Regions from separate parts of the Nonomuraea sp. NPDC052634 genome, predicted to be linked through region 1. Evidence: riboswitches for the same ligand, from Rfam matches in the RefSeq annotation. Region 1 holds a riboswitch; each other region holds the start of a gene.
The links. A riboswitch is a leader RNA that binds a small molecule or an ion and turns the genes downstream of it on or off. The one in region 1 is predicted to bind cyclic di-AMP.
Positions count from the first base shown of each region.

Region 2: another riboswitch for cyclic di-AMP. It lies ahead of AB0K67_RS23775 (C40 family peptidase); the one in region 1 lies ahead of AB0K67_RS25960 (GH25 family lysozyme).
Region 3: another riboswitch for cyclic di-AMP. It lies ahead of AB0K67_RS15070 (C40 family peptidase); the one in region 1 lies ahead of AB0K67_RS25960 (GH25 family lysozyme).
Region 4: another riboswitch for cyclic di-AMP. It lies ahead of AB0K67_RS06725 (CHAP domain-containing protein); the one in region 1 lies ahead of AB0K67_RS25960 (GH25 family lysozyme).

Region 1 covers NZ_JBFATY010000006.1:142,697-144,887, forward strand. Annotated here, with positions in the region: gene AB0K67_RS25950 (FAD-dependent oxidoreductase) at 1-365, shown strand, start outside; partial or broken gene AB0K67_RS25955 (malate:quinone oxidoreductase) at 378-881, shown strand; cyclic di-AMP (ydaO/yuaA leader) riboswitch at 1,070-1,215, shown strand; gene AB0K67_RS25960 (GH25 family lysozyme) at 1,227-1,970, shown strand; gene AB0K67_RS25965 (SDR family oxidoreductase) at 2,155-2,191, opposite strand, start outside.
Region 2 covers NZ_JBFATY010000005.1:292,888-295,078, forward strand. Annotated here, with positions in the region: gene AB0K67_RS23770 (amino-acid N-acetyltransferase) at 11-580, opposite strand; cyclic di-AMP (ydaO/yuaA leader) riboswitch at 858-1,005, shown strand; gene AB0K67_RS23775 (C40 family peptidase) at 1,128-2,057, shown strand; gene AB0K67_RS23780 (LuxR C-terminal-related transcriptional regulator) at 2,115-2,191, opposite strand, start outside.
Region 3 covers NZ_JBFATY010000002.1:526,124-528,314, reverse strand. Annotated here, with positions in the region: gene serA (phosphoglycerate dehydrogenase) at 1-313, shown strand, start outside; gene AB0K67_RS15070 (C40 family peptidase) at 984-1,388, opposite strand; cyclic di-AMP (ydaO/yuaA leader) riboswitch at 1,602-1,743, opposite strand; gene AB0K67_RS15065 (3-isopropylmalate dehydrogenase) at 1,843-2,191, shown strand, end outside.
Region 4 covers NZ_JBFATY010000001.1:1,474,720-1,476,910, reverse strand. Annotated here, with positions in the region: gene AB0K67_RS06730 (hypothetical protein) at 1-340, shown strand, start outside; gene AB0K67_RS06725 (CHAP domain-containing protein) at 494-1,192, opposite strand; cyclic di-AMP (ydaO/yuaA leader) riboswitch at 1,205-1,341, opposite strand; gene AB0K67_RS06720 (Gfo/Idh/MocA family oxidoreductase) at 1,459-2,191, opposite strand, start outside.

The DNA of each region.
Region 1 (2,191 bases):
TCATCCGGCCGGTGCCGCACTTCTCGTTCGCCCGGGGCGCGGCCGGGGCCGAGCACCTGCGGCTGCGTCACGCGGCGCTGCGCGGGCACCCGCTCTTCGAGGGCCTGGAGCTCGTACGCGACCGCGACGCCATGGCGGAGCTGCTGCCGCTGATGTTCGCCGGCCGCCCCGCGGGCGAGGAGGTGGCGCTGTGCCGCTCGCGCGGCGGCACCGACGTCGACTACGGCGTGCTGACCAGGCGGCTGTTCGCGGCACTCGAACGCGACGGTGTCGAGGTGCGGACCGGGCACGAGGTGCGCTCGCTCTCCCGTGACCGCAGGTCGTGGCGGCTGCGGGTGCGCGACCTGGCGGGCGAACGCGACTAGTTCTCGCCCCGCTTCCTCAAGCGCGGCCGCCTCACCGACCTGCCGGGCTCCATCACCCCCGGCAACCTGCCCACGCTGCTCGGCGCCGCCCACGCCGAGCGCGACATGCTGCGCTACCTCGTGGGGCAGCTCGCACAGACCGGCCGCGACCGGCTGCGAGCGCTGCGCGGGTTCGTCCCGCAGGCGCGGGCGGGCGACTGGGAGCCGATCACCGCGGGCCAGCGGGTGCAGGTGGTCAAGCCGGTGCACGGGCGCGGGTCGATCGCCGGGTTCGGCACCGAGGTGGTGACGTCGGCGTACGGCGGGCTGGCCGCCCTGCTCGGCGCATCCCCGGGCGCGTCCGCGTCCGTGGCGATCATGCTGGACGTGCTCGAACGCGCCTTCCCCGACCGGCTGCCGGGCTGGCGGCCCGCTTTGCGCGAGCTTGTTCCGACGTACGGGACCGTGCTGTCCGACCAGCCCGGGCCGGCGCGGGAGACGGCCGGCAGGACGGCCAGGACGCTGGACCTGGACTGAGCAGAGCGAAAAACTTTACCTGTTCAGAAACCCCGGCGACATGGGGCTTACGGGCGGGTAACTCGCGCAATGCGAAGGTAATCCCTTTAGGATGCTTGCGGATACTTTTGCTAACTATGTACTTTTGCGGGTCGAGGGACGCCCACGCGTTACCTCGCATCTTTGACCGGACCGTACGCCTTCCCGATGGCGTGCGGCCGCCGAATCCGCGTTCTCGCGGAACCGGGGACCCACCTTTCCGGGGTGAATCGGACGCCCGCCCCTGGCGGCGTCCGTAGGGCACTTCCAGTCCCGAACCCGTCAGCTAACCCGGTAGGCGGCATGGAAGCAAGGAGTCAACCCCGCATGCCCAAGCTTGCCGACAACCGCAAGCGCCTCGGACTGGCGCTCGGCGGAGCCGTGCTCGCCGCCGTCACCGCCGTCACCGGCACCGCCCACGCCTCCACCGCCGACCACGGTGCCCCGCACGAGGCCACGCAGCACACCTCCCAGCACCAGGCTGGCTCCCTGACCTACGGTCTCGACATCTCCCACTACGAGCCGCAGTACGACTGGAGCTCCAGCTCCGCGCAGTTCGGCATCATCAAGGCCACGGAGGGCACCGACTTCGTCGACTCCTCCTTCGCCAGGCACTGGCGTGAGCTCGGCAGCAAGGGCATCGTGCGCGGCGCGTACCACTACGGCCACCCCGCCAACGACCCCATCGCAGACGCCAACCACTTCCTGGCCACGGTGAACTCCCAGCCCGCCAAGCCTGGCGACCTTCTGGTCCTGGACCTGGAGACCACTGACGGCAAGTCCGTCGGAGAGGTCAACGCCTGGGCCAAGGCGTGGCTGTCGTACGTGGAGAAGCAGACCGGCGTCAAGCCGATCTTCTACAGCGGCTGGAACTTCGCCAACACCTATGGCCACGGCCTGTCGCAGTACCCGCTGTGGGTCGCCCACTACAGCCGGGCCAAGGGCGCGGTCACCCCGCCGGCCGACTGGAAGACCTGGACGATCCACCAGTACACCGAAACGCCGATCGACCAGAACGTCTCTTCGCTGACGCCCGACCAGCTCCGCGCCCTCGGCCGCAAGTCCGCCTGACACGGACCCCCTCCCCCGCCGGTCCGCTGAACGCCCGGCGCGGAAACCCTCCCAGGGCTCGACCCGCGCGCCGGGCCCGCCCATGAAGCCGCGCGACGGTCCTGTTGCACGACAGGACCGTCGCGCGGCTTCTGCACGCAGACGGGCGGCCTCCTCGTGGCCTGTGTGAACGATCCGGGGGCCGTCAGGTGGCGGCAGCGGCGGCGACCCAATCCCCGTAC
Region 2 (2,191 bases), on a different contig from region 1:
GTATCAACAATCACCTTTCCGTATGGTCAGGGTCCGCGTCACCCGATGTCAGATGGAGCAGCATGCGGGTGTTGCCCAGGGTGTTCGGTTTGACGTGTTCGAGATCGAGAAACTCCGCCACACCCTCGTCGTACGAGGCCAGCAGTTCGGCGTACACCTCGGGTGAGACCGGCGTGCCCTGAATCTGGCGAAAGCCGAGCCGGGCGAAGAAGTCGACCTCAAAAGTCAGACAGAATACACGCCTCAGACCCAGATCCTTCGCCTGCTGTATGAGCGCCGAGACGATCCGACGGCCGACGCCCATGCCCCGGCACTCCGGATCCACGGCCACCGTCCGGACCTCGGCGAGGTCCTCCCAGAGCACGTGGAGCGCGCCGCAGCCGACGACCTGCCCGCCCCGTTCGGCCACCCAGAACTCCTGTACGTCCTCGTACAGGGTGACGGTGGCCTTCTTCAGGAGCCGCGGGCCCGCTCCCGCGTAGGTGTCCACAAGCCTCCTGATGGCCCGCACATCGGGTGTGCGGGCACGCCGGACCACCACCGCGGTCTCGGCTGCTGTCAGTTCGGCCACCTGCTCCATGGCCCTCCAGGGTACAGATGTCATTACGGCTCGGCCGTAACTCCCACGTCTCGCCCCATGCTGTAACAACTCGTGCTCATCCGAGCACGCGCTCCGAGCAGGCGTGCAGCCCATCCGAAGTTGCGCCAAATCCGGCATAAAACCGGTTCTGTACGGCCAGGCACGAGATCACCTTGTGACCCTTCGGTTGTGAAACCTCAACAGAGTCGGCAGTTCTGGTTGAGCACGAACCCGGAGTGCATTAGTGTCCAGCGACGATGTTCCCCGCGTGTCGCGCGCGGGCGACACGCCTAATCCTCCGCAGGGAGGAGCCGGGGAACCGCCGGTGGCGCCCCCAACGCCACCCGGGGTGAATCCGCACCACCGGTAGGGCTGCTCCGGCCCGAACCCGTCAGCTAACCCGGCAGGCGCCGATGGAAGGAGCTGGTTGGTGAAGCGTACGCGCGAGCGTGAGAGGACGACGGCGGGCAAGCACGCCCGCCCTCCGAAACGCGCCGCACGGCGGTCCCGCCTGCTCGGTGTAATAAGTGTCACACTCGCGGCGTTCATGGCCGCGACCCCCGTCGGCTCGGCATCCGCCGACCCCAAGCCCTCGCTTCAAGACCTGGCCAAGCAGGTCGAGAAGATGCACACCGAGATCGAGCAGCTGACCGAGCAGTACAACGGCCAGCGGGAGAAGCTCAAGAGCGCCAAGAGGGCCGCTGAGGCCGCGAAGAAGACCCTGGCCGCCAGTGAGGCCGATCTCGCCGCCAAGCGCGCCAAAGCGGCCGCCTTGGCCGAGAACGCCTACATCACCGGCGGGCTCAGCCGCATCCTGGCCTTCGCCACCTCCGACGACCCCGACACGTTCCTCGACCGCGCCGCCACCACGTACGTGCTGGAGCAGCAGCAGGGCGAGGCCGTCAACCAGGTCACCAGGGCCCGGCAGGCCGCGGAGCGCGCCAGGGCGAGCGCCAAGACCCGCATCGACGAGGTCCAGAAGCTGATCTCCGACCTCGGCGCCAAGCGCGACAAGATCACCAAGCTGGTCGCCAAGGTCGAGAGCAACCTCTTCCGCCGGGCGCTCGGCGAGGCGGGCCGGCCCGGCACCCGTGCCCAGCGCGTCGACCTGCCCATCCCGGGCAGCGGCAAGGCCGCCCAGGCCGCGAGGTGGGCGCTGACGCAGCAGCTCAAGCCGTACGTCTGGGGCGCCGACGGCCCCAACTCCTATGACTGCAGCGGCCTGGTCATGGCGGCCTACCAGCAGGTCGGCATCTCGCTGCCGCACTACACCGGCAGCCAGTGGACGGCCGGACGGCACATCGACCGCTCTGAGCTGCGGGCCGGCGACCTCGTGTTCTTCTACAGCGACCTGCACCACGTGGGCATCTACCTCGGCGGCGGCATGATGATCCACGCCCCGCGCACCGGCGACGTCGTCCGTATCGCCTCCATCGCGAACAGGCCCTACGCCGGCGCGGTCCGCATCGCCGACTGATCCGCCGCCAATGAGCGCCCGTCGCCCGGCCCTGACCGCCGGGCTTGATCGGCGCGGCTAGATCAGCTGGCGGCGGGCCGCCCAGGCCACGGCCTCGATCGCCGTGGCGACGCCGATGCGGTCGCAGATGACCC
Region 3 (2,191 bases), on a different contig from region 1:
CTCGGGCACGCTGTCCGGGCCGCGCCAGATCACCAAGATCGTCGAGGTCAACGGCTACGAGATGGAGATCGAGCCGACGGCCCACCTGTGCTTCTTCACCTACACCGACCGCCCCGGCATCGTCGGCGTGGTCGGCCGGCTGCTCGGCGAGCACGGCATCAACATCGCCTCGATGCAGGTGGCCCGCGACGTCAAGGGCGGCAAGGCGCTCATCGCGCTGACCGTCGACTCGGCGATCCCGGCCGACGTGGTCGAGCAGATCGGCGCCGAGATCGGCGCCGAGAGCGGCCGCTCGGTCGACCTGGAGGACTGAGCCTGAGCCCGGCCGGGCGGATGGGCCGGGCCCCCGGTTGATCCGGAGGACTGAGCCTGAGCCCGGCCGGGCGGACGGGGCGGGCCCCCGGTTGATCCGGAGGGCCGCGCCTTTCGGCCGGCCGGCTTGGGGTCAATACCCCTTTGACCTGCGAAGGGCCGTCACCCGTTTCGGGTGGCGGCCCTTTTCCGTCTCAGGATGCGAGATAGTAGGACATCCAAGCTTCATCCTCGGGTACTGTAGCCGGTGATGCGCCAGGTTCTCGTACTCATTACCTGCCGCGGCGGGGCCTGTTAGGGCAGGTCGACATACCCGCCGCGGTGAGCGGCGCATGTGTCGGCCGTTAAGTCCCTTCGCCCGGTCCGCAACCCGGACCACGAGATCAGGCCCGATCGGGCTCGCGACCGGAGCCCGGCTTCCCCCTCTCTTTCAGGAACGCGTCCGCGAAGCGAGATGAGTCACATGTACGAGATGTATGCCTACAACCGTGCCGAGGACCACGAGGACGAGGCCACCGAGGCCGTCCAGATGGCCCTGGACCGGCGCGACAACGGCGGAGCCCCCCAGAGCAGGTGAGTACGAGCGGCCCCGCGCTGGTCGCACGGGGCCGGTCGTCGCCGGAGTGCGGCCGGAGTTCATGGGTGTGGTCCGGTGGTCGCAGGGGTGAGGTTCAGAGGGTGGCGGTGAGCATCGGCGGTGCGGGTTCCTTGCGCCGTTCGAGCACCTTGGCCCACTGGCGGACGCCCTTGGGATCCGGTCTGACCGCGCCGACGAACGCCTGACGGCGCCACTCGGAGAGCTTCTCCTCCTTCACCACGTCGCCTGAACGTGGCGCGTGCACCATGTATCCGGGCTTGGAGATCATGCCCACGTGACCGAGGCCGCTGAAGAAGACCAGGTCACCGGGCTTGAGCTGGTTCCATCCGATCTTTCTTGAGAACGCGTGGTACTGCTCGGCGGCGGTACGCGGCAGGTGGATCCCCGCCTTCCTGTACGCCCTGAGCATCAGCCCGGAGCAGTCGTAGCCGCCGTTGCCGGTGCCGCCCCACACGTACGGGGTGCCGCGCTGGCGCATGGCGAACTTGAGCGCGACCTTCCAGGCGGGCCTAGGCCGGCGCTTCTCCAGGATGCGCTTGACCTGAGGACCGGTGAGGGTGATCGAGCCGGCCGGGCTCGTGTCCGGGCCGGCGGGGTCGCGGCTCTCGCCGGGGTCGGCGAAGGCCGGAGAGGGGAGTGCGATGAGCCCGGCGGCGACGCCTGCCAGGGCGATGGCGATGCGAGACAGGGGTCTGTCCTTCCATGCGGCCGACCGGGTTAGCTGACGGGCTCGGGCCTGGAAGGCAGCCCTACGGCGTGCGCCGATTCGCCCCTGGGGGAGGTTGGGTCCCCGGCTCCACGCAGCTGCTGCGTGGATTAGGCCTGACGGACTCTAACGAAACGGTCAAAAGGTCGCAATACGTCTAAAATCGGACGTCCGGACAGTGAGATGATGTGTTCGTCAGTCGAGACGAGCCGGTAAGGTACCGCCCATGGAGTCGCGTAACATCCGCTTGGCTGTCATCCCCGGTGACGGCATCGGCACCGAGGTCGTCGCAGAAGGACTCAAGGTCCTGGAGGCGGTGGGCACGAAGATCGAGCCCACCCACTATGACCTGGGCGCCGCACGCTATCACCGCACCGGCGAGACGTTGCCCGACTCGGTGCTCCAGGAGCTGCGCGGCTACGACGCCATCCTGCTCGGCGCCGTCGGTGACCCCAGCGTGCCGCCCGGCATCCTGGAGCGCGACCTGCTGCTTCGGCTGCGGTTCGAGTTCGACCACTACGTCAACCTGCGTCCGGTCAAGCTGTTCCCCGGCGTGCGCACCCCGCTGGCCGACA
Region 4 (2,191 bases), on a different contig from region 1:
CGCCGTGCATCCGCTGCTTCCGCTGCTGCTCGGAGCGGCCGTGCTGCCCTCGCTGCTGGTACGCGGCCGCGCCGCCGCACGCATCGACGCCGCCACTGAGCAGACCGCCGAGACCGCCCGCCTGGAGCTGAGCTTGTCGGAGACGGCCACGTCCGCGGTCGCCGACCGCCGCGCTGGACGCCCCGTCCGAGAGCGCGGTCTTCGCCCGGTACGCCGAGGCGGCGAAGTGCCATCCAGGAGCCGTCACGCTGCTGATCACCCACCGCTTCCCGACGGTGCGGATGGCGGACCTCATCGTCGTACTCGACGGCGGCCGGATCGTGCAGTGCGGCACGCATGACGACCTCGTCGCGGTCCCGGGGCTCTACGCCGAGCTTGACGCCGTCCAGCGCCGGGCGTTCGAGAGCCCTGCATGACGAAACGCGCACCCCGGTGATGGGGCACGCGTTCTGCCGTCACGAAGAAGGTGGGAGCACCCGCCGGTGGGAGTGCGTCAGGAGGCGTACTCGGGGTAGCCGTAGCCGACGACCTGCGACTTGGGCCGGACCCGCTCCTCGACCTTGCCGTTGCCGGTGTTGCCCTCGATGGTGGTGATGGTGCCGTCGCGGTTGTCCTTGACGACGAAGCCGACGTGCTGGATGTCCTTCAGCGCCTTGCCGCCCTTCCAGGAGAAGAACACCACGGCGCCGGGCTTGGCCTCGTGGCCGAAGCGCTTGTTGGCGGCGAACCACTTGGCGTGGGCGACGGTCCAGGCGTCCCAGCCGACCTGCGGGCGGGCGCCGGTCTTCTCGCCGACCCAGGAGACGAACATCGAGCACCAGGCGGCGTTCAGGTAAGCGGTACGGCTGCCGCCGTCGCGGGCGACGGTCTCGGCCGCGCGCTGGGAGTTGGCGTACCACTGCTGGTACGGGGTGCCGCCGCCCTTGGCGTTCTCGGAGGTGCCGATCTGTGACCTGGCGACCGCGAGCACCTGGTCGGCGGTGACGTTGATCTTCGTCTCGTCCCGCTCGCCCGCCTTGTGGGCGGAGCGGGCGGTGTCCGGGTGCTTCGCGGCGGTGGCCGCGGCGACGGCGATCGAGGTGTCGGCGTGGGCCGCGGTGGGGACGCCGAGGGCCGAGGCCAGGACGCCGGCGCCGAGCACGGCGCGGGCAATGGTGTTCTTCGAGACAGCGGTAAGACGGTGCTTGGCCATCGAGGGGATTACTCCTTGCTTCCATGCCGCTTACCGGGTTAGCTGACGGGTTCGGGCGTGGAAGCTGCCCTACGGCACCGAAGTGCCGATTCACCCCAAAGGACGTGGGTCCCCGGTTCCGCACGTGGCGGATTCAGCGGTCACAGGACAAACCTGTGATCTTTCGTGCGATGGTCTGACATAGCCGGACAAACCGGACGTATGCCTTAAGATGCCCCATAAGGTAATACACGAGGCAAGAGGATTACAAATCCATAAAAGTAAAGTCAGCCGAGCTGACTGCGAGCCTCGGCCAGAAGCCCCATCATGGCAAGGGATTCGTCAAGAGGCATGATCGAGGATTCGGTCCTGCCTTCGGCCGTGGCGGCGCGGACTTCGCGGAGCTCTCCGGCGTAACCGTTGTCCGCCGGATTGAGTACGTGCTCCTCCGGCTCCATCGACGGCCCGGAGAGCACGATCCGCTGCGGTGCCCAGAACGGCGCCTGGATGTCCGCGCGCATCTGAGTACCCACAACGCTGGCCTGGTTCGGGTAATTCCCGAGCAATGAGGTCGCCACGAGAGCGTGCTTGCCGCCGGGGTAGAGCAAGACGCCGGCCGCCTCCGCGTCAACGCCGTTCGGGGCGAGCTTACCGGTGACGTGCAGGCCGGTGGGCATGCCGAGCAGGAGCTGGGCCAGCCCGAACGGGTAGATCCCCAGATCGAGCAGGGCTCCGCCGCCCAGCTCCGGCGCCCACAGCCGGTGCGCGGGGTCGTACGGGTGGGCGAAGCCGAAGCTGGCCTGCACCGACCGGATCTCGCCGAAGCGCGGGTCGTCCTTGATCAGCTGGATGAGCGGGTTGAAGCGCATCCACATCGCTTCCATCAGGAAGACCCCCGCCTCGCGGGCCAGGCGCACCATCTTCTCGGCGTCGTCCACGGTCGCGGCCAGCGGTTTCTCGCACAGCACCGCCTTGCCCGCCGCGATGGCGGCCTCGGCCACCTGCAGGTGCTGGGCGTGC